Regions from separate parts of the Mesorhizobium newzealandense genome, predicted to be linked through region 1. Evidence: predicted binding sites of a transcription regulator. Region 1 holds the regulator's gene; each other region holds the start of a gene.
What was found. Region 1 encodes LexA, which represses DNA repair genes until DNA is damaged. Its sites were predicted from a motif close to TGTTCNNNNTGTGTTCNG; they were not measured.
Positions count from the first base shown of each region.

Region 1 (5,135 bases):
CCTTGCCCATGCGCACGAGCTCCTCGGCCACCTCACGGTGGCGCGGCGCACGCTCGAACTGCGACACCGGCTCGCCGTCCCAGGTCAACCCGAGCCAGGAAAGCCCATCGAGAATGGCCGCGGTGGCAGAATCTGTCGAACGCTCACGATCGGTGTCCTCGATGCGCAGCAGCATCGTGCCATCGGTGTGCTTTGCATACAGCCAGTTGAACAGCGCCGTGCGCGCGCCGCCGATGTGCAGGTAGCCGGTGGGCGAGGGGGCAAAACGGGTGACGACCTTGTCGGACATGGAACTCTCGGAAACCATCTGAAGCGGGATGCGGTTGCGCGGACTTTCGCGCGGTCGGCGTTCATGTAGCATAGGGTGTCGAGGGTGCAAGGGGCAGACCCGATGGCTGGACGAGGCCGGGGCTCGGATCAGGGCGAGGACGCTGCTATCGGCGTCAGCGAACGGTCGCTGTTTGCGCCGCCGCAGCCGGCTTCGTTGCCGCCGCCATCACCGCTCGTGCCGGGCACCGGCAACCTGCCATTGCAAGCCGATATCCCGGTCGCTGTTCCAGTTGCCGAAGTCGGCAGAATCGTGCGCGTGCGCCGGCAAATCGGCCCGATATCACTGCCTCGCCTGCGCCACAGCCTAGCCACGGCAGCGGGTCTGGAGCTCGACCGAGGCGTGGCCTTTCTGCTGGTGCCGGTCTGCCTGGCAATCGGGGCGATCGGCTATTTTTCGCTGGCGGCGGAGCCTGACTTTCCAAAGCCTGTCGCGGTCGTTGCGCTGACGGCGCTCTGTGCGCTTGTCTCGCGTTCCTGGCCGAAAACCCATCTGTGCTTCATGGCAGCATTGTTGTGTGCGCTGGGCTTGCTCGTCGCAAAGGTCGAGACATGGCGGGCGGGAACGCAGATTCTGGGCTCGGAAATCTCGACGCAACTGACGGGGCGGGTGGTCTCGCTCGACCGGATGGAGAGCGGCCGCATTCGGCTGACCATCGACGTGACGTCGACCGCCCGGCCGAAATTGCGCTATGCGCCGGAGCGGGTTCGGCTTTCGGCGCGAAAGATCCCGGCAGAGATGACCGCCGGCTCCCTCATCACCGGCTACGCCAAGCTGTTGCCGCCGACAGGCCCGGTGCGGCCGGACAGCTACGACTTCTCCTTCGACAGCTACTTCGCCGGCATCGGCGGCAGCGGGTTCTTTCTCGGCAATCCAAAGATGGCCGCCACCGATGACAACGAAATGCCGCTGTCGGCCCGCCTTTTCTCGGGGATAGAAAATGCCCGCGAAGCCATCGCCGACCATATCAGGGGCAGTGTCGGTGGTGCCGAGGGCGAGATCGCCGCGGCGCTGATCGTCGGCGTGCGCGCCGGCATTCCCGATGACATCAACGAAGCGATGCGGCGTACCGGCATTTACCACATCATCTCCATTTCCGGTCTGCACATGGCGCTGGTCGCCGGCACAATCATGGGCTTGCTGCGTGGCGCCTTCGCCCTGTTTCCGGACTTTTCCGCGCGTCGGCGGGTGAAGAAATACGCGGCCGCCGCGGCACTTTTCTCGATCGCCGCCTATCTAGTCATCTCGGGCGTCGTCGTTGCCGCGGAGCGCAGCTTCATCATGCTGGCGGTGATGCTGATTGCCGTGCTGTTCGATCGGGCGGCGCTGACCATGCGCAATCTGGCGATCTCGGCGATCGCCGTCATTGTGGTGTCGCCGCATGAGGTGGTCGGCCCGAGCTTCCAGATGTCGTTCGCGGCGACGGCTGCGCTGGTCGGCGCCTATGCCGGCTGGTCGGATCATCGAGCGGGAAAAACGAGACCTCCGCCACCACGGCGATCGCTGCCTGGCTTTCTCACGCAAAAATTCCTGCTGGCGGCTGGTGGCCTTGCCATGACCTCCATCATCGCCGGCGGCGCGACTGCACTGTTTGCCATCTGGCATTTTCAGCGGGTGTCGCCGCTCAGCCTGTTCGCCAATCTGGCCATCATGCCGATCGTGTCACTGGTAGTCATGCCCTTCGCCGTCCTCAGCGCGCTGGCGATGCCGTTCGGTGCCGACGGCCCCTTTCTTTATGTGATGGGCAAGGGCCTGACGGCGATGATCGCCATGTCCGGATGGATTTCCGAGCGCTCGCCGGTCGACGCCGTCGGGTTGATTTCGCAGCAGTCTGTCCTGCTGGTGGCGATTGCCTTGGTCATTGCAACCATGGCGACGACATGGCTGCGGCTCGCAGCCCTTCCCTTCGCGCTTGCCGGCCTGTTGACCGTCTCGGATACGCGCGCACCGGACGTGCTGATCTCGGAGGACGCCAGGCTGGTCGCGTTGCCGATCGGGGGCGGCGAGCTCGCCGTCAGCCGCGCACGTCCGAACGAATTCACGGTCGACAACTGGAAACGCGCTCTGACATCCGAAACCATCGTCGTGCCGGAGGTGTTCAACAACGGCGACGGGCAATTCGACATAGCGGATGCCGCTGGAATACCGCCCGGAGCGCCTTTCTACTGCGCATCAGGCGTTTGTCTCGCCAAGCATCCGTCCGGTGCGATCATCGCGCATGTCGAAGATCGAAAAGACGCCTGGAAAGCCTGCGGCTTCGCTGACCTGATTGTCATCAATGACGCGACGGCCTATGACCCCTGTCACAATCCCCTGGTGCTCGTCATCACCAAACGGCAACTGGCCCGCAAGGGCAGCGCCGCCGTCTTCTTCGATCGAGAGTCGGCGACCACGCCGGCAACGGTCAGCTTCGCGGTGGACAGGCCATACCGGCCCTGGCACACGCAACGCAAATTCTCGCGCGAGGCGAGGGGCCTGCCGCCCTTTCGCAAACCCGAAAAGCCGGTTGCAAGCCCTGCTCAGTAGCGCCTGATCAGGCCCACGAGCTTGCCTTGCACCTTGACCCTGTCCGGTCCAAAAATGCGGGTTTCATAGGCCGGGTTGGCGGCTTCGAGAGCAATCGAGGCGCCCTTGCGGCGGAACCGCTTCAGCGTCGCTTCCTCTTCATCCACCAGCGCCACGATGATCTCGCCCGGGCTCGCTGTGTCGGCGTTACGGATGATGACGGTGTCGCCGTCGAAGATGCCGGCCTCGATCATCGAATCGCCCTTGACCTCCAGGGCGTAGTGCTCGCCACCCATGATCATGTCCGGCGGCACCGAGATCGAATGCGTCTGGTGCTGGATGGCGTCGATCGGCACGCCGGCGGCAATGCGGCCCATCACCGGTATCGACACGGCGGAGACCACGTCGTCGTCATTGCCGGCAGAAGGCATCCGCGAAGGCGACGGCTTGATTTGCCGACCAAGTCCGCCTTGCCCAAGACTGCCCTGAATGACGCTTGGTGAGAACTTTTTTGCCGCGTTGAGGCCAGGCGCGATCGAGTCCGGCAGCCGCAGCACTTCCAGCGCGCGCGCCCGGTTGGGCAGTCGGCGAATGAAGCCGCGCTCCTCCAGCGCCGTGATCAGCCGGTGGATGCCGGATTTGGAGGCAAGGTCGAGCGCTTCCTTCATCTCATCGAAGGATGGCGGAATACCGCTCTCCTTGAGGCGTTCATGGATGAACATCAGCAGTTCATGTTGTTTGCGCGTCAGCATGGCAGCCCCCAGGTTACCTGAAATCGGAATCGGAAAAACAAACCCAGAACAAACACTATCTGTTCCAGTTGTGTTCCGCAACCGTTTAAAGTTTAATGAATTTGTTAAGACGGCTGAAATCATCTGCCGCGCGGCAGCGTGCGGCGTTCGACGCTTGTCTGCCACCGCCACAGCCTTGGTTCGATTGAAAATGTTATGGTTAATGGCTTGTGGCCCACCCTGTATCGGGCTTGGCATCCGTTACAGATGAAGCTTGACGAGAGGGCTTTGTTCACGTCACCGATGGTTGGCCTGCCGTGAACGAAACGAAGCCAAAATGCCAACTTCGCCGGAGAAATTGACGAAGTCGGCTTTGGCTTGTTCCTGTTGCATTACCGCTTGTTTGTGCTGCGGTCGCAGGCATGGACATAGACATGCAACGTGTAGTCGATGTGGGCAATCATCAGGGTTTTCGCGCGCTCGATGTTGCGATCGAGCGCCGCTTCCATGAGCGCGGTGTGATGTTCGATCGCGACAGCCTGGCGCAACGCCGTCACGGCCTCCTCATAACCGTGCTGCAGACCGGCGACCGCCCGCAGGGTTGGTGCAAGGCCTAGAAAACGGTGATGGCGACGCAACTGATCCGCGATCGTGGAATGGAAGGTCAGCAGCCATGGGGATGTTGCCGCGCCGAGCAGTGCCGCGTGGAAAGCCTCGTGTTTTTCATCCCATTCGTCGACCACGCCGTCGGACGGGTCGTCGACCGCTGTCTTGCAGCGCGACAGCCGGTAATGGGCGGCGACAACGGCGTCCTCCCATTCACGGCCGCCTTTCTCGATCGATTCCTGGAGCAGCGGCAGTTCGACCACCAGCCTCGCGCGTGACAGATCTTCCAGCTCGACGCGCGAGACTGGTGCGACGGCAAAGCCGCGATTGCTGATGGCGGTCACCAGGCGCTCGGCCTCCAACCGCGACAGCGCCTCGCGTAACGGGGTCCAGCCAATGCCGTAGCTATTGCGCAACCCGCTGAGCTTGAGCGGCGCGCCGGGCTTCAGACGGGTCGTGAGGATATCGCGACGCAACAGCCTGTAGGCTGCTTCCGTCTTCGAGAAGTGCTCGTCGTCCAGCATCGCCGTCCATCCATACTATCTGGGCGATGATTATATATGAAATTCTTTCATTCCGTAAATTATATATAATGTTTGACAGCAACCAAGAGACTGCCCATGATCGGCCAACCGTTTCACCTGATGCTCATCCGAGCACGCTCATGCGCGGGGATAGTCGATCATGAATGCCACTCTCGATCTCGCTGCAATCGCGGCGATGGATGCCGCGGATCCGCTGCGTGCCATGCGCGATCGTTTCGTCTTGCCGGAAGGGGTGATCTACCTCGACGGCAATTCGCTTGGCGCGGCTTCACCCGCCGTCTTCGAAGAGATCCAGAAGGCCGCGACGCAGGAATGGGCGCAGGATCTCATCCGTGCCTGGAACACCGCCGGCTGGTTCGACATGCCGGTCGAGCTCGGCGACCAACTCGGACGCCTGATTGGTGCCGCAGCCGGCCAGAC
Region 1 is NZ_JBHUGZ010000023.1:276,012-281,146, forward strand. Features, by position in the region: gene gltX (glutamate--tRNA ligase) at 1-289, opposite strand, end outside; gene ACFSOZ_RS31130 (ComEC/Rec2 family competence protein) at 392-2,854, shown strand; gene lexA (transcriptional repressor LexA) at 2,848-3,585, opposite strand; gene ACFSOZ_RS31140 (GntR family transcriptional regulator) at 3,957-4,694, opposite strand; gene kynU (kynureninase) at 4,855-5,135, shown strand, end outside.

Region 2 (5,135 bases), 110 kb from region 1:
GTGCGGCGAAGGCCGCAAAGGCATGCCAAGGGATCGGTGAGGGCGCGGCAAGCAGAGGTTGCAGCGACATTGCCGCCTCCGGGTGTTGACTCCTCAGAACGGAATTTCGTCGTCCAGCTCGCGCGACGAACCGCCGCCGCCGCTCTTGGCACCGCCGCCGCCACGATTGAAGCCTTCGCTCGGGCTGGACTGGCCGAAATCGGAACCGCGGCTGCTGCCGCCACCGGCATAGCCGCCGACCTGACCGCCCTCGCCCTGTCCGCGCGCATCGAGCATCTGCAGCTCGCCGCGGAATTTCTGCAGCACGACTTCCGTCGTGTACTTGTCGTTACCGGTCTGGTCTTGCCATTTGCGCGTCTGCAACTGGCCTTCGACATAGACCTTCATCCCCTTCTTCAGATACTGCTCGGCCACTTTGGCGAGCTGGTCGTTGAAGATGACGACGTTGTGCCACTCGGTCTTTTCCTTGCGCTCGCCGGAATTCTTGTCGCGCCAGCTTTCCGACGTCGCAATGCGGATATTGACGACCGGCTCGCCGGAGTTCAGGCGACGGATTTCCGGGTCCGCACCGAGGTTGCCGACCAGAATGACCTTGTTGACGCTACCCGCCATGATATTTCTCCGCGCTCATCCGAAACAAATTTTGGTCGCAGCACCTTACAGGCTGCGGACAATCGCCGCCTGCTATGGCTGGCTTTTCCCACAAGGTTTTTGTTCCCTTTTCGTTCTATGATGCAGACGACGTTCTGTCAATGTTTGTCAGTAAGATGTAGTGTTCCGGTCCGAAATTTCCATGAAATCGGGAATGGGTCCGGGCGATCAAATGAAGTCCGTCGCACATGAGGACCAGCAGCGCGAGCAATGGCGAGCAGGTGTGGAGACGCGTATGCACGTGTCGGCCAGCAATGGTGCATCGCAACTTTGCATATTCGAGCAATGGGTCGAACCCACGCTCGGCGCCCCAACGCATTGGCATCCCGTCGAAGAAGTGCTGACCGTTATCGCCGGCAGGGCCGAGATGTGGATCGACGATGAGCACAGCGTCCTGACATCAGGCCAGTCGCTTGTTGTTCCCGCAAACAGGAAACACGGGTTCAAGAACGTCGGAATAGGAACGCTTCACATCCACGCCGTGCTTGCGTCGCCAATCTTCGAGGCGACGTTTGATGGGCCTGCCGGGGTAGTGAGGCGCTGGCTTCCGACAGTCTCGTAAAACAGCACTTGCCAAATCAATAAGTATAGACTTATGCTTTCGCCATGATCGAAGCAGAGATTTTCCGCGCCCTTGCCGACCCAACGCGCCGCGCCGTCTTTGAGCAGCTCGCCGCTGGCGAGATGAGCGTCTCGGAACTGCGCAGCGGCATGACGGTGTCGCAGCCGGCCGTTTCGCAGCATCTGGCCGTGCTGCGCGGCGCCGGCCTGGTGGTCGAGCGGCGGGCCGGCCGCAACGCCTATTACAGCGCCGATCCGCAGGGGCTTGCCCCCTTGCTTTCCTGGATCGAACGCTACCGGTCGTTCTGGCCGGAGCGCATCGAAAGGCTGAAGGCGGTTTTGAAGGACATGGATCAATGAAGAACCTGGGATCAATGACAGAGCAAAGCCACGCGGACTCCGAGGCAGCACCTGATGCGATCGAGGATGCGATCGAGTTTGAGTGTGACCTGCCGGAACCGCCGGAAAAGGTGTGGCGGGCGCTGACCGTGCCGGAGCTGCTCGCCGCCTGGATGATGCCGAACGACATCAAGCCTGAGACAGGCAGCCGTTTTGCCTTTGCCGGGCTGGAGGCAGCGATCGAATGTGAAATCCTCGACGCCGAACCCGAACGGCTGTTGCGCTATTCCTGGCGAGAGCGGCCGCAACCAGGCGATGCCGCGCGGCAAGACCCGCTCGACAGCACCGTCACCTTCACGCTCGCCCGCACCGTCTCGGGCGGCACGCATCTGCGCATCGTCCATGGCGGCTTTGCCCGAACGGCGATGCCCGCCGTCGCCATGGCTGGCGCCGGCTGCCGACTTTCGCTCGGCGCAAACAGGCCGCGAAAGCCAATCGCCGCGAACACGCCTCGCCTTTTGCTGCGTGCGGCCTGAGCGAACAACAGCTACGGAGACAGACAATGAGTGGCCTTGCCAATCTGGTGCCGATGGTGATCGAGCAATCGAGCCGTGGCGAACGCGCCTTCGACATTTTCTCGCGGCTGCTGCGCGAGCGCATCGTCTTCATCAACGGTGAGATCAACGACGACATCTCGGCGCTGGTCTGCGCCCAGCTGCTGTCGCTGGAATCGGACAATCCCGACAAGGAGATCTCGCTCTACATCAACTCGCCCGGCGGCGTGGTGACCAGCGGCTTCGCCATCTACGACACCATGCAATACATCAGCTGCCCAGTGTCGACCGTTTGCATGGGGTTTGCCGCCTCGATGGCCTCGTTCCTGCTGATGGCCGGCACGCCGGGACGTCGCATCTCCCTGCCGAACGCCACCATTCTGCTGCACCAGCCGCTGGGCGGCTTCCAGGGCCAGGCCTCCGACATCCAGCGCCATGCCGAGCGCATCGGCCGGACAAAGCGGCAGATGGCCGAACTCTATGCGCAGCATTGCGGACGCACCTATGAAGAGGTCGAACGCACATTGGACCGCGACCACTTCATGACGGCCCGCGAGGCCCAGGCCTGGGGCATTGTCGACCACGTTTTCGATACGCGCAAACAGGCCGCGTGAGGCCAATGCATGTCGCCCAAAAGTGGCCTCGGTTTTGGGAGAACGTCATGCATAGAAACAGACACCTAATGCGCATCGCCTGAAATTAGTCGCGATGCGCTTTAGGCGAGATCGGATTCCTGCCTGCTGTCGAAGATTTGACGATGCCGGTCTGGTCCCATTGGCGGCACGTCACTATAACTTGGCGATGACCGACACGCATCCATCCAGAACATTGCACCGGGTCATCGCCGTTATCGCGGTCGCTGTTGCCGGCCTGATGAGCGGCACGGCCTTTGCCGACGACAGATCGCCGACGGCGCAGAAAGGCGCCCTGCCCGGCGTGACCGGCGACTATCGTATCGCGAAGCCGGCTCCCGAGCCCGAACCCGACGACGCATTCCCCAGCAACGGCAACGGCCAGTTCAAGATCGGCAACACGGATGTCAGGATTTCCGGCAGCATCACCGTTGATGTCGGCGCCGGCGCAATCAAGCCGCCACGTAATTGATACTGCGTGGCTGTGTACCGCGCCGCACATAAAAACAGCCCCGCCGTGCTTTGCGCAAACGGACGGGGCTTTTTTGGATCTCAAATCCAATTTTGCCGGGAGTGTACTGCCGGCGTTTGATTTCGGATGCCTCGCGGCGTTCAGCCGTCGATCCGACTAGCAGTCTCTGATTTTTGTGGGGTATGGCAGGTCACGGTTTGTCGGGTGGCGAAAACGCTAAACCCTGGCACTTATGCCTGCCTCGGCTCCAGTGACAACTGGAACCCGAGGGGACGATCCGGTGGCGTCATGGCTCCACTCCCTTGTCCGTTGCGACGTTGTCGTCCCGAAGCACAAATCGCGGATGCCTGCGGCGTCTCGCAGGCCGCCTCTGGCGGCGAGGCCATCGAAAGACGGCCGGCTTCGTTTGACTCCCGGAGACTGCGCCCCTGAGTCGGTGGCGTCAACCATCAATAGCCGGTTACCGAAAAATGTGATCGCAGGGAGGTTACGTCCACGTCAGTTTTTGCACAGCTTTGTCAGGAGCGTGTTCGGCCTTTGTTCTTTCCGCTTGCCCGTTCACGCGAAAGACGGTTAAACGCTTTTGTCGGGAATTGTGGCGTCTCTCGACGTGGCGGCAATAATACCTACATAGGGGATGGCCGGGAAAACCCGCCATTCCAGGAAATTCCAGATTCTGAGGCGGCGACCGGCGATGGCCGACCATAAATATCTTTCCATTCGCGGGGCGCGCGAACACAATCTGAAGAATGTCGATCTCGACCTGCCGCGTGACAGCCTGATCGTCATGACCGGCCTGTCTGGTTCCGGCAAATCGTCGCTTGCCTTCGACACCATCTATGCCGAAGGCCAGCGTCGCTACGTCGAAAGCCTGTCGGCTTATGCGCGGCAATTCCTCGAAATGATGCAGAAGCCGGACGTCGACCAGATCGACGGACTGTCGCCTGCCATTTCCATCGAGCAGAAGACGACCTCGAAGAATCCGCGTTCGACGGTCGGCACCGTCACCGAGATCTACGACTACATGCGGCTTCTGTTCGCGCGCGTCGGCATCCCCTATTCGCCGGCCACCGGCCTGCCGATCGAAAGCCAGACGGTCAGCCAAATGGTCGACCGTGTGCTGGCGGTCGAAGAAGGCACTCGCCTGTTCATCCTGGCGCCGATGGTGCGCGGCCGCAAAGGCGAATACCGCAAGGAATTGCTGGAGCTGCAGAAGAAGGGCTTTCAGCGCGTCAAGGTCGACGGTGTCTTCTATGAAATCGCCGAGGTGCCGGCGCTGGACAAGAAGTACAAGCATGACCTCGACGTCGTCGTCGACCGCATCGTCGTGCGCGGCGATCTCGCCACCCGGCTTGCCGACTCCATCGAGACGGCGCTGAAGCTCGCCGATGGACTGGCGGTGGCCGAGTTCGCCGACAAGCCGCTCGACGCCAGCCAGACCGGTGAGGATTCGGTCAACAAGTCGAAGAACGAGACGCATGAGCGCATCCTGTTCTCGGAAAAATTCGCGTGCCCGGTCTCGGGCTTCACCATTCCCGAGATCGAGCCGAGGCTGTTCTCGTTCAACAACCCGTTTGGCGCCTGCCCGACCTGCGACGGTCTCGGCAGCCAGCGCGCCATCGACGGCAATTTGATCGTGCCGGACGAAAACATCTCGCTACGCGACGGCGCCGTCAGCCCGTGGGCGAAATCGACCTCGCCCTATTACGCGCAGACGCTGGAAGCGTTGGGCAAGGCCTATGGCTTCAAGCTCGGCGACAAATTCAAGGACCTGACCGAAGAGGCAAAGGACGCCATCCTGCGCGGCACCGGCGAGCGCGAGATTACGTTCCAGTATGATGACGGGCTGCGCTCCTACAAGACCATTAAGACCTTTGAAGGCGTCATCCCCAATCTCGAGCGCCGCTGGAAGGAGACTGAATCCGC
Region 2 is NZ_JBHUGZ010000023.1:163,557-168,691, reverse strand. Features, by position in the region: gene ACFSOZ_RS30500 (DUF2306 domain-containing protein) at 1-70, opposite strand, end outside; gene ACFSOZ_RS30495 (single-stranded DNA-binding protein) at 94-612, opposite strand; gene ACFSOZ_RS30490 (cupin domain-containing protein) at 824-1,213, shown strand; gene ACFSOZ_RS30485 (ArsR/SmtB family transcription factor) at 1,258-1,572, shown strand; gene ACFSOZ_RS30480 (SRPBCC family protein) at 1,587-2,087, shown strand; gene ACFSOZ_RS30475 (ATP-dependent Clp protease proteolytic subunit) at 2,114-2,719, shown strand; gene ACFSOZ_RS30470 (hypothetical protein) at 2,907-3,209, shown strand; gene uvrA (excinuclease ABC subunit UvrA) at 3,904-5,135, shown strand, end outside.
Region 2: a site for LexA is predicted at 3,737-3,754, ahead of uvrA (excinuclease ABC subunit UvrA). Genes of this name have one in related genera too.

Region 3 (5,135 bases), on a different contig from region 1:
GGCCGCGCGCGCCGGCGGCCTCGACATGCTCGACGGCGTCTTCAACGATTTCCGCGATCTCGAGACTTTCGGCCGTGAATGCACGGAAGCCGCCGCCATGGGGTTCGACGGCAAGACCCTCATCCACCCGGCCCAGATCGAGGCGGCGAACCGCGCCTTCGCGCCGTCCACGCAGGCAGTGGCCGAGGCGCGCCTGGTGAAAGATGCCTTCGCGCTTCCGGAGAATGCCGGCAAAGGCGTGATCGCGCTGAACGGCAGGATGGTCGAGCGGCTGCACCTTGCGCAGGCTGAAAAACTGCTGGCGAAGGCGGCCGTCATCGGCGCATGATATCAGCCTGATGCTCTCGGGCTATGGGCACTCACGACAGGACTTGAGACATGAAACTCTACCGCTTTCTGACTGCCCCTGACGATGCCAGCTTCTGCCACAAGGTGACGGCGGCGCTGAACAAGGGCTGGCACCTGTTCGGCTCGCCGACCTATGCCTACGACAAGAAAGCCAAGACGATGCGCTGCGGCCAGGCCGTGGTCAAGGATATCGACGGTCAGGAATACGGGCCGGACACCAAGCTCAGCGACTGGTAGGCGCTCGCATCCACAACCACCCCGCCAGCCAGGCGATCGCTGCCGCAAGCGTTACCAAGCCCAGGTCAAGAGCCCACTCCGGCACGAACGCACGGAGCGCGATAGGCGCCGCGCCAATGAAATAGAGGGCGAGAGGAATGCGCGGCACGCCTCTTCCAACGGCAAGAGAGATTACAAACGCGAGCGTTCCAAGCAGAAAAAGAACCGAACTGACGACCAGAGCCAGTCCGAGCGGCCCGGCTCGCAGGTCGATGATGGTCGTCAGCGGAAGTTTCGAAAATATGAGATTGATCACCACTTCCACGCCTACCAAGCTTGCCAATGCAACGAAGTTGCTGACAAACGCGATAGTGCCGAACAAGCCCGCGCGCCGGCCAAACGCAAGAAACAAGCCTACGACAAGACCAAGCGCCAATATCTCGGCGACTGGTGCGAGAAGTTGCGTCAGATCGGTGGTCGCGATGAGCGAGCTGCGTTTAGCCGCGTTGACCAGAAGAATAAGCGCGCTTCCCATCCCTGCGACGGAGGCAAGCCGATAAAGCGTGACGCTGGGCACAGCCGCGCTCGACTGAGCAATCACGAAATTCTCCTCGTGCTGAGGTTCTTCGGCTGGACTCTGAAGCGAAATGACCGATTGCGGACGGCGGGGTTCGGCGGTTCTGGCAAGCATGTTCGTCTCCTCATCTGGGAATTCGGGAACCGCGAAGACCGCAGGCCTGTTCCGATCCCACCTGTAATCACTGCTTACATGCCCTCTTCGGAGAAGTAAACAATGATTACATAAGTGGCGAAATCATGCTAGAGACGCGTGAAGCAGAACGAAGGGAAAGAGATGGCAAAAGCCAAGACGCCTGGCCGCTCCAGCTACCACCATGGCAATTTGCGCGACACGCTGATCGATGCCGCGGTTCAACTCGTTGAGGAAGGCGGCCCCGACAATGTGAGCGTGCGCGAAGCCGCGAAGCGTGCCGGCGTTTCCCCCGGCGCGCCATTCCGCCACTTCAGCAACAAGACCGCATTGATGACGGCTGTCGCAGAGCAGGCAATGAGCCGATTCCGCTCGGAGATTACGAATGCAGTCGAGAACCTTGCGACGGACGACCCGATTGAGCGCTTTGCCGCTGTTGGCATCGCCTATTTGCGCTGGGCAATTCGAAACCCCACCCATTTCCAGATCATCTCGACACGCAGTCTTATTGATTGGGATAGTTCGGAGTCGCTGCGTCACGATAACGAAGCGGTACGTTCGCTAATGGAAGGGTCGATGGCAGAAGCGCAGCGACGAAACATGCTCCGGTCAGACGACATAGCAGAGACCCAGATTGCCGCGAGGGCGCTCGTCTACGGGCTCGCACGCATGTACATTGATGGACACTTTGCGCAATGGGCAGTGGCCGGACATACTGAAGAGCAGACTGCGCAGAACGTATTAAAGCATTTCGTGACACTCATTGGGAAATGATGACCCGACGTAGGAATTAGTTTTATTCAGCCGCCTCTTCGATCTTCTCCATATCATCATCCGACAGACCAAAATGGTGGCCGATCTCGTGGATCAGCACGTGGGTGACGATGTCGCCAAGCGTCTCCTCGTTCTCGGACCAGTAGTCGAGGATGGCGCGGCGGTAGAGCGTGATGCGGTTCGGACCCTCGCCGGTCTGCGGATTCCAGCGTTCGGCGATGCCGCGTCCCTCGAACAGGCCGAGCAGGTCGAACGGCGTTTCCAGCGACAGGTCGTCCATGATTTCGTCGGTCGGGAATTCGGCGATCTGGATGACGATCTCGCCGGTCAGCTTGCGAAAATCCTCCGGCAGATGCGCGTAAGCCTCCAGCGCCAGGAACTCCATTTCCTCCATCGAGGGCGAGAGTTCGTCGTGCCAGGTGCGGGTCTTGTAGATGCGGGCCATGCTTTGTCCTTTGATCCCGGCATATAGGCTTTCGCACCGGAATCGGCAAATGATGCCGGCAATTCCGGCTTCGGGTGCTTTGCCGCCGCGGAGGAATCGCGTAGGGGTCAGTTCCGGCCATGTAACAGGAGTTCTCATGCCGGACCTTTCCATCATTGGACTTTTCGCCATTGCTTGCCTCGCTCTGACCGCGACGCCGGGGCCGGACATGCTGTTGATCGCATCCCGCAGCGCCAGCCAGGGGCGCGCCTCGGGCCTTGCGACCTATGCCGGCATCGCCACCGGCACCTATTGCCATGCGCTGGCCGCCGCCTTCGGCCTGTCGCAACTGTTCCTTGCCGCGCCCATCGCTTTCGACATCGTCCGCTATGCCGGAGCGGCCTACCTCGCCTATCTCGCCTGGAAGGCGTTCCGCTCCGATGGAACAGCGCTTGCACCGGTCGCTGGCCTGCCGCGCTACTCGCAAGGCCGCATCTTCCGGCAGGGATTGTTGACCAATCTGCTCAACCCGAAGATGGCGCTGTTCGTGCTGGCGCTGTTCCCGCAGTTCGTGCAGCCGCAGGCCGGTTCGGTGGCGGCGCAGATCCTGGTGCTGGCCACCGTGCTCAACCTGATCGGGCTGGTGGTCAATGGCTTGGTCATCCTGACCGCAAGCCGGATCGGTGCGGCCTTGTCGAGGCGGACGCGGTTTCGGCGGGCGCCGCAGATTCTGCTGGGAACCGTCTTTGCAGGGCTTGCGGCACGACTGGCCTTCGGCGGTCAGCGCTAGATCAAGCGACTGTAGAGGAATAAATTCCCCATGACTCTGCTTGACTCTTGGGGTCCTCTCTGGAATCTATAGGAACATAACAGGAACAATTGTGAGTGGAAGCTGACCGTCATGGCGATGACCGCCGTGGCGCGGGAGACTGTTTTTGCCCTGCGCCGCCAGATCGCGAAGATCGAGGGAACGCTGCCCGAGCGCCTGCAGGCGCCGGTCGGTGCGACCCCTGATGCCGATGTCAGCGCCGATCTCACCATCATCCGGCGCGGCGTTGCCGCGGCGTTGCCGGATGCGTTCCTGCCCACCGGCGTCGAGCGGCTCGATGCCGCCCTGAGCGGCGGCCTGCCGAAAGCCGCCTTGAGCGAAATCCATGGCATTGAAACCCGCGATGCCGGAGCCGTCGCCGGCTTCGCTTTGTCGCTGACAAGCCTGATCCTCAAGCGGGCACAAGGGCTGCCGGTGCTGTGGATCGGCACATCGGAGATTTTCCGCGAGGCAGGCTTTCCCTATGCCAGGGGACTTCATGCCTCGTTCGGCATCGAACCGGAGCAATTGCTGTTTTCCGAGGCGCCAAAACTTGTCGATGCGCTGTGGGTCGCCGAGGAGGCTGCAAGGATGACGGCGCTCGCTGCCGTCATCCTCGAGATTCGTGGCAATCCGCAGCGGCTCGACCTGACCGCCACGCGCCGGCTGCATGCCCGCGCGCAGAGTGCCGGCCGGCCGGTGTTTCTGCTGCGGCAGGCCGCCGGGCCCGAACCGACGGCGGCACCGGTTCGTCTCATTGTCGCGTCGGCGCCGGCGGTGCCGCGCGACACCATAGCCGGGCCGCTCGCCGGCTCGATCGGCCGCCCGGCCTTCACCATCACCATCGGCAAGAGCCGCACGGCCCTGCCTGGACAATTCACACTGGAGTGGAACCCCGATGAACGCGGATTCGATGAAAGAAGGGGCGAGGAAAGAGCAAAGAATCCTGTCCCTGTGGTTTCCCTATCTGGCAGTGGAAAGGATCCTGCGGCAGCGTCTGGGGCGGTCCTGGCGTTCCCGGCCGTCGGATCACCTGCCGCTGGTGATCAGCCATCGCCGTGGGAACGCGCAGCGCATCTCGGCCCTCGACGAGCGGGCTGAGTCGCTGCACCTGAAGCGCGACATGGGCATCGCCGATGCGCGCGCCATGCATCCCTCGATCGACATCGTCGAAGCCGATCCGCAGGCCGACCGCCGCCTGCTCGAAGGCCTTGCCGACTGGTGCGACCGCTACACCCCGCTGGTGGCGCTGGACGCAACGGACGGCCTGTTTCTCGACGTCACCGGCTGCACCCATCTTTTCGGCGGCGAACGCGCCATGCTGGACGACATCCTGTCGCGCTTCTTCCATCAGGGGTTCGATGTCCGCGCCGGGCTTGCCGCGACACCGGGCGCGGCCTGGGCGGCGGCGCGGTTTTCCGGCGACCGCATCGTCGCCGGCGGCGAGGAGGAAGCGCTGCTCGCGCCCTTGCCTTTGGCAGCACTGCGCATCGAACCGGCGACCCGCACCAGTCTGGAAAGCGTCGGCCTGCGCACGGCGGGCGCCGTCATGGCGGCACCGCGCGCGCCGCTCGCCCGCCGCTTCGGCGCCTCGCTGCTGTTGCGCCTCGACCAGGCGCTTGGCCGTCTCGACGAGGCGGTCTCGCCACGTCTTCCCGTCGCGCCGCTTTCGGTCGAACGTCATCTCAGCGAGCCCGTCACCCTGACCGAGGACATCGAACGGCTGGTCGGCATGCTGGCGACGGCATTGAAGACCGACCTCGAGCGCCGCGGCGAGGGTGCCAGGACGCTGGCGCTGCTTTTGTTTCGCGTCGACGGCGCCGTCAGCCGCATTGCCATCGGCACCTCGCGGCCGA
Region 3 is NZ_JBHUGZ010000002.1:217,880-223,014, reverse strand. Features, by position in the region: gene ACFSOZ_RS05225 (HpcH/HpaI aldolase/citrate lyase family protein) at 1-328, shown strand, start outside; gene ACFSOZ_RS05220 (DUF1737 domain-containing protein) at 379-585, shown strand; gene ACFSOZ_RS05215 (hypothetical protein) at 572-1,255, opposite strand; gene ACFSOZ_RS05210 (TetR/AcrR family transcriptional regulator) at 1,394-2,047, shown strand; gene ACFSOZ_RS05205 (metallopeptidase family protein) at 2,070-2,492, opposite strand; gene ACFSOZ_RS05200 (LysE family translocator) at 2,629-3,261, shown strand; gene ACFSOZ_RS05195 (ImuA family protein) at 3,373-4,380, shown strand; gene ACFSOZ_RS05190 (DUF6504 family protein) at 4,322-5,135, shown strand, end outside.
Region 3: a site for LexA is predicted at 3,332-3,349, ahead of ACFSOZ_RS05195 (ImuA family protein). Genes of this name have one in related genera too.

Region 4 (5,135 bases), on a different contig from region 1:
CCAAAGCGCTTCTCGGCCTCGGCATGTTCACCCGGCATGAATTCGAGACGGCGGTCGAAATTGCCGAAGCAAGGCGTACGCCCAGCGAAATTCGAGATCTCTTCGTGGATCGCCGGCGGCAGGGCCAGGCCTGAAAACAGCCCGTCGGAACGCAGCGCTTCGACCACTGCTTCGCGGTCGACGCCGGCAAACATCGTATCCCCCGCATTGTCGGCAGGACGGGCGCGTTTTGCGCCGAGCCAATGCATCCGACGCCCAGGCATTGTCCGCGCCAGCATGAACATCGGTAGCCAGGCGGGGTTTTCGCGCAGGTCCGTCAGATAGGTCGGAATGCGCACGGCGATGCGCCGCAGCAGGCTGCCGTTGCGCGCAATAGCCTCGAGACTGGCCGTGCCGGATTTGTCGGGGGTTGAAAGGTTCATTGGGTCCTCGGCTATGAGGGCGACACCGATGCCGCATCGGTGCTCACCCCTCGGCATGACCCAAACCCAATTCACCCGCCTGAACGGGAAGCTAACCCCGTGTCAGATTTTGTGCAATGCACAATGGACAGAGCAGCTGCAAAAACTCACTTCGGTGAGCGTTGCTCTTGCCTCGGCGGCGCCACCCAGATTTCGGCGTCGAGCCGCTTTGTCGCAAGGCCGCGTGCGATGGCCTCGGCGCTTCCGGCACTCTTGGCCGCTGCCGCGGCCTGATGCTTGCGAATCACCAACCCGTCAGCCAAGGCGCGGTTTCCCGAAAAGATCCGGGCCAGGAACGGTGTCCGGCTGCCGCGCGCCCGCGAAAATCGCGCCGCCATGGTCTGCCTCGCCGTGTGGGCAACGACCGCGTCGATCCAGCCTTCGACCAGCCGCGCGCCCGGCTCCAGAAGCAGCAGCCAGTCGCCCTTGGCCTGGCGGATGCCGACAGCGATACCGCCGGTCACGCACTGACAGCCGGCATGCTCGGCAACACGATGCGTCTGGTCGGTGGAACCCGTGTCGCAGACGATGACGTCACGTACCACGCCCTCGACCGCGCCGCCAATCAGCGAGGCGAGCGTACGGGCTAGGCCCTCCTCGTCATTGCGGGTTTCGATCAGAACACTGAGCATCATTAGCCGAATAGCGGAAAGCCGGACGCAGCGCCAGTTTTTGCAATGCACCACAAAAAGTTCTTGCTTTGTTCTCATCGACTAAATAGGAATAATTTCATGAACAGAACGATTCGACACAACATGGACAGTCCTTGGGAGCGGGCGAAGATGGAACAGATCGTGCGCGCCGACATTGCAGCTTTCGGGGCAGGAAGAGCCGAGATGGCCAATGCGATGATCGAGCAGAGTGGCATGCGTGTCCGTCCGGACCGCAATCGCGGCAGGTCGGCGGGCATCAATCCGTCCGGCCGGTTCGAGCCGGTCAGCCGGCATGTCTTCGATGACGGCTGGAATTCGCTGGAGGAACTGCCGCCCTTCAAGACCGAGGTGCAGGTCGAGAAGCCGCGCACCATCATCACCCGCAACGAATCGCCCGACATCTCCTTCGACCGTTCGATCAACCCGTATCGTGGCTGCGAGCATGGCTGTGTCTATTGCTTCGCGCGGCCGACGCACAGTTTCATGGGACTGTCGCCGGGTCTCGATTTCGAATCGAAGCTGTTCGCCAAGCCGGATGCGGCGCGCTTGCTCGACAAGGAACTGTCGAAGGACGGTTACCAGCCGCGCACCATCGCCATCGGCACCAACACCGATCCCTACCAGCCGATCGAGAAACAATACCGGATCATGCGCGAGATCCTCGAAGTGCTGGAAGCGCGCGGCCATCCGGTCGGCATCGTCACCAAGTCGGCTTTGGTGACGCGCGACATCGATATCCTGTCGCGCATGGCCGAGCGCGGGCTGGCCAAGGTGGCGCTGTCGGTGACGACGCTCGATCGCATGCTGGCCAGAACGATGGAGCCCCGTGCCTCGACGCCGACCAAGCGGCTGGAGGCCATCAGACAGCTGTCGGATGCCGGCATTCCGGCTTCGGTCATGGTTGCGCCGATCATCCCCGGCCTGACCGACCAGGAGATGGAACGCATCCTGGATTCGGCGCGCGCCGCCGGCGCACGCGAGGCGGGTTATGTCATACTGCGCCTGCCGCTGGAGGTCAGTCCGATCTTCAAGGACTGGCTGCTGCGTCATTATCCCGACCGCTACCGTCACGTGATGTCGCTGATCCGCTCGATGCGCGACGGCAAGGACTACGATTCGGAATGGGGCAAGCGCATGAAGGGCGCCGGTCCCTACGCCTGGCAGATCGGCCGGCGCTTCGAGATCACCGCCAAGCGGCTCGGCCTCAATGTCGAACGGCGCACGCTTCGGACCGACCAGTTCGTTGCCGCCGGAAAAGACCAGGTGCAACTGACGCTGCTTTGAAAATGCAGCTCCCTGCGGCGGTTTGATCTGGCGCAGCACAAGAATCCCGTCCGGCCTGCCCCGGCCTGCAGACGGTGCCCTCCCGGTCCGGCGCCCCACCCGACCCGGAGGGACTTGCGGAGAATCGGAGCCGATGCGAACCTCGCCGCAACATGGCTCGCGCGCGTTCCGATTCTCCGCTTCTCTTTGAGATCATCGAGAAACCCGACTTCTCCTTCGAGACGAAGGCGATGGCCGATGGTCTGTGGCCGGTGGCCGGAATGGACGAGGCTGGCCGTGGTCCCCTGGCCGGGCCGGTGGTCGCCGCGGCAGTGGTGCTCGACCCCGCCAACATTCCGGATGGGCTCGACGATTCCAAACGCCTCAGCCACCTGCAACGCGAAGCGCTGTTCGTGCGAATTCTCGGCTCCGCGCTGGGTGTTTCGATGGCATCCATAAGCGCCGAGGGAATCGACGGCAGCAACATCCTCAAGGCCAGCCTCGAGGCGATGCGCCGTGCGGTGGTCGGCTTGTCGGTTCAGCCAAAGCTCGCGCTGGCCGACGGGCGCGACGTGCCGCCGGGGCTGCCTTGCGCCGGCCGCGCGATGATCAAGGGCGACCAGCGCTCGCAATCGATCGCCGCCGCCTCGATCGTCGCCAAGGTGATGCGCGACCGCATGATGTGCGGCTGCGGCAACCATCACGATCGCTACGGCTTCGAGGTCCACATGGGCTACGCCACGGCCCGCCATCGCACGGCAATCGAAGTGCACGGCCCGGTGGCGCGACTGCACCGCGTGTCCTTCGCGCCGTTCAGGCTTGGCGGGACGGAAGTGGCGGAAGAGGAGAGCCTTGCCGGCCTGGATTGATCGGATGGTTTGCCCGCAACAAAAAAGCCGCCAGGTTTCCCGGGCGGCTCCGTTTCTGGGCTCGATGCAACAGGCTCAGTTGAGCTTGGACTTCACATCCACCAGCGACGCCTTGAACAGGTCAGCACCCGCCTTGGCGTCGATCTTGCCGGCGAGCAGCGTGCGCGCAGCCTCGACCGCGATGTCGACGGCGCTGGCGCGGACTTCGCTGATGGCATCACGTTCGGCTTGGCCGATCTTCTGTTCGGCAAGCGCGGTGCGCCTGGTAACATAGTCCTCGGTCTTCTTGTGCGCATCTGCGGCAAGCATGTCTGCCTCGCGCTTGGCAGCGGCGACGATGTCGGCGGCCTCCTGCTCGGCTTCCTTGCGCTTCTTCTGATACTGGCCGAGCAATTGCTGGGCCTCCTCGCGCAGCCGGCGCGCTTCATCCAGCTCATTGCTGATCCTGTCGGCGCGGGCGTCGAGCGCCTTGGCGATCATGCCCGGCACCTTGATGTAGACGGCAACACCAAGGAAGATGAAGAGGGCTATCGTGGCCCAGAGCGTCGCGAGAGATGTGTAATCCATGATGCGCTCCTCACCGGGCCACGGATTTGACCGCGGCCGCGATCTCGGCCTTGCTGGCCTTGCCACCGACCAGTGCCTCGACGATTGCCGAAGCGGTGTCCTCGGCGATGCTGTCGACTTCCTTCATGGCATTGGCCTTGATGGAAGAAATGCGGGCTTCGGCCTCGCCAAGCTTCTCGTCGAGGGCTGCCTCGATCTTCTTGCGTACGGTCTCGGCTTCGGCCTTGGCCGCATCGTTGGCCTGCTGGCCGATCGCGTTGGCCTTGGTCTTGGCTTCCGCCAGTTCCTGCTCGTAGGCAGCAACAGCGGCGTCGGCCTCGCCCTTCAACTTGGCTGCCTGATCGAGGTCCTGCGTGATGCGATCGTTGCGGACATCGATGATGCCCCCGACGCGCGGCATCACAACCCGCTTCAGGAAGAGGTAGAACAGCCCGAAAGTGATCGCCAGCCACAGAAGCTGCGACGGGAACGTCGCCGGATCGAATGGCGGAAACGTGCCGTGCGCTTCGGCAGGCACGCCGGTGCCGGAATGCGTGTCGCCTTCCGTCGCAGTGTGGCTGGTGTCGGCTGCAGGTGCGGACTCTTGCGCGAAGGCAGATGTCACGAACATGGACTATCCCCGAAATTCAGGCCTGCCGCTTGCGCGGCCGGCCTGTCCAATCTTCCCAATGCTCAGCCGAACAGGGCCAGAAGCGCGATGAGAAGCGAGAAGATGCCCAGAGCTTCGGTCACGGCGAAGCCGAAGATCAGACGGCCGAACTGGCCATCAGCGGCCGACGGGTTGCGCAGCGCGCCTGCCAGGTAGCTGCCGAAGATGTTGCCGAGGCCAATGCCCGCGCCACCCATGCCCAGGCAAGCGATGCCGGCGCCGATGTACTTTGCTGCTTCTGCGTCCATTTGTTCAACTCCTTTGGATCTAAAATTCCGTTGCGATTCCATCCGGCGCCAATGCCGGAAACTCTTGCTCAGTGCCCGGGATGCAGGGCGTCGTTGAGGTACATGCAGGTCAACACCGCAAAGACGTAGGCCTGCAGGAAGGCGACCAGCAGTTCAAGCGCCGTCAGCGCCACCGCCATTGCCAGCGGCAGGATCGAGCCGGCCACGCCGACCGCGCCGAGCGCGCTCAGGCTGACGACGAACCCCGAGAACACCTTCAGCGTGATGTGGCCGGCGAGCATGTTGGCAAACAGACGAACCGAGAGGCTGACCGGGCGCGACACGAAGGAGATCACCTCGATCAGCACCACCAGCGGCAGCAGGAAGACAGGCACGCCATGCGGCACGAACAGCTTGAGGAAGCCCAGACCGTGCTTCATGAAGCC
Region 4 is NZ_JBHUGZ010000030.1:101,907-107,041, reverse strand. Features, by position in the region: gene ACFSOZ_RS34580 (hypothetical protein) at 1-422, opposite strand, end outside; gene ACFSOZ_RS34575 (glycosyltransferase) at 569-1,093, opposite strand; gene ACFSOZ_RS34570 (PA0069 family radical SAM protein) at 1,244-2,398, shown strand; gene ACFSOZ_RS34565 (ribonuclease HII) at 2,551-3,246, shown strand; gene ACFSOZ_RS34560 (F0F1 ATP synthase subunit B) at 3,322-3,813, opposite strand; gene ACFSOZ_RS34555 (F0F1 ATP synthase subunit B) at 3,824-4,423, opposite strand; gene ACFSOZ_RS34550 (F0F1 ATP synthase subunit C) at 4,486-4,710, opposite strand; gene ACFSOZ_RS34545 (F0F1 ATP synthase subunit A) at 4,779-5,135, opposite strand, start outside.
Region 4: a site for LexA is predicted at 1,152-1,169, ahead of ACFSOZ_RS34570 (PA0069 family radical SAM protein). Genes of this name have one in related genera too.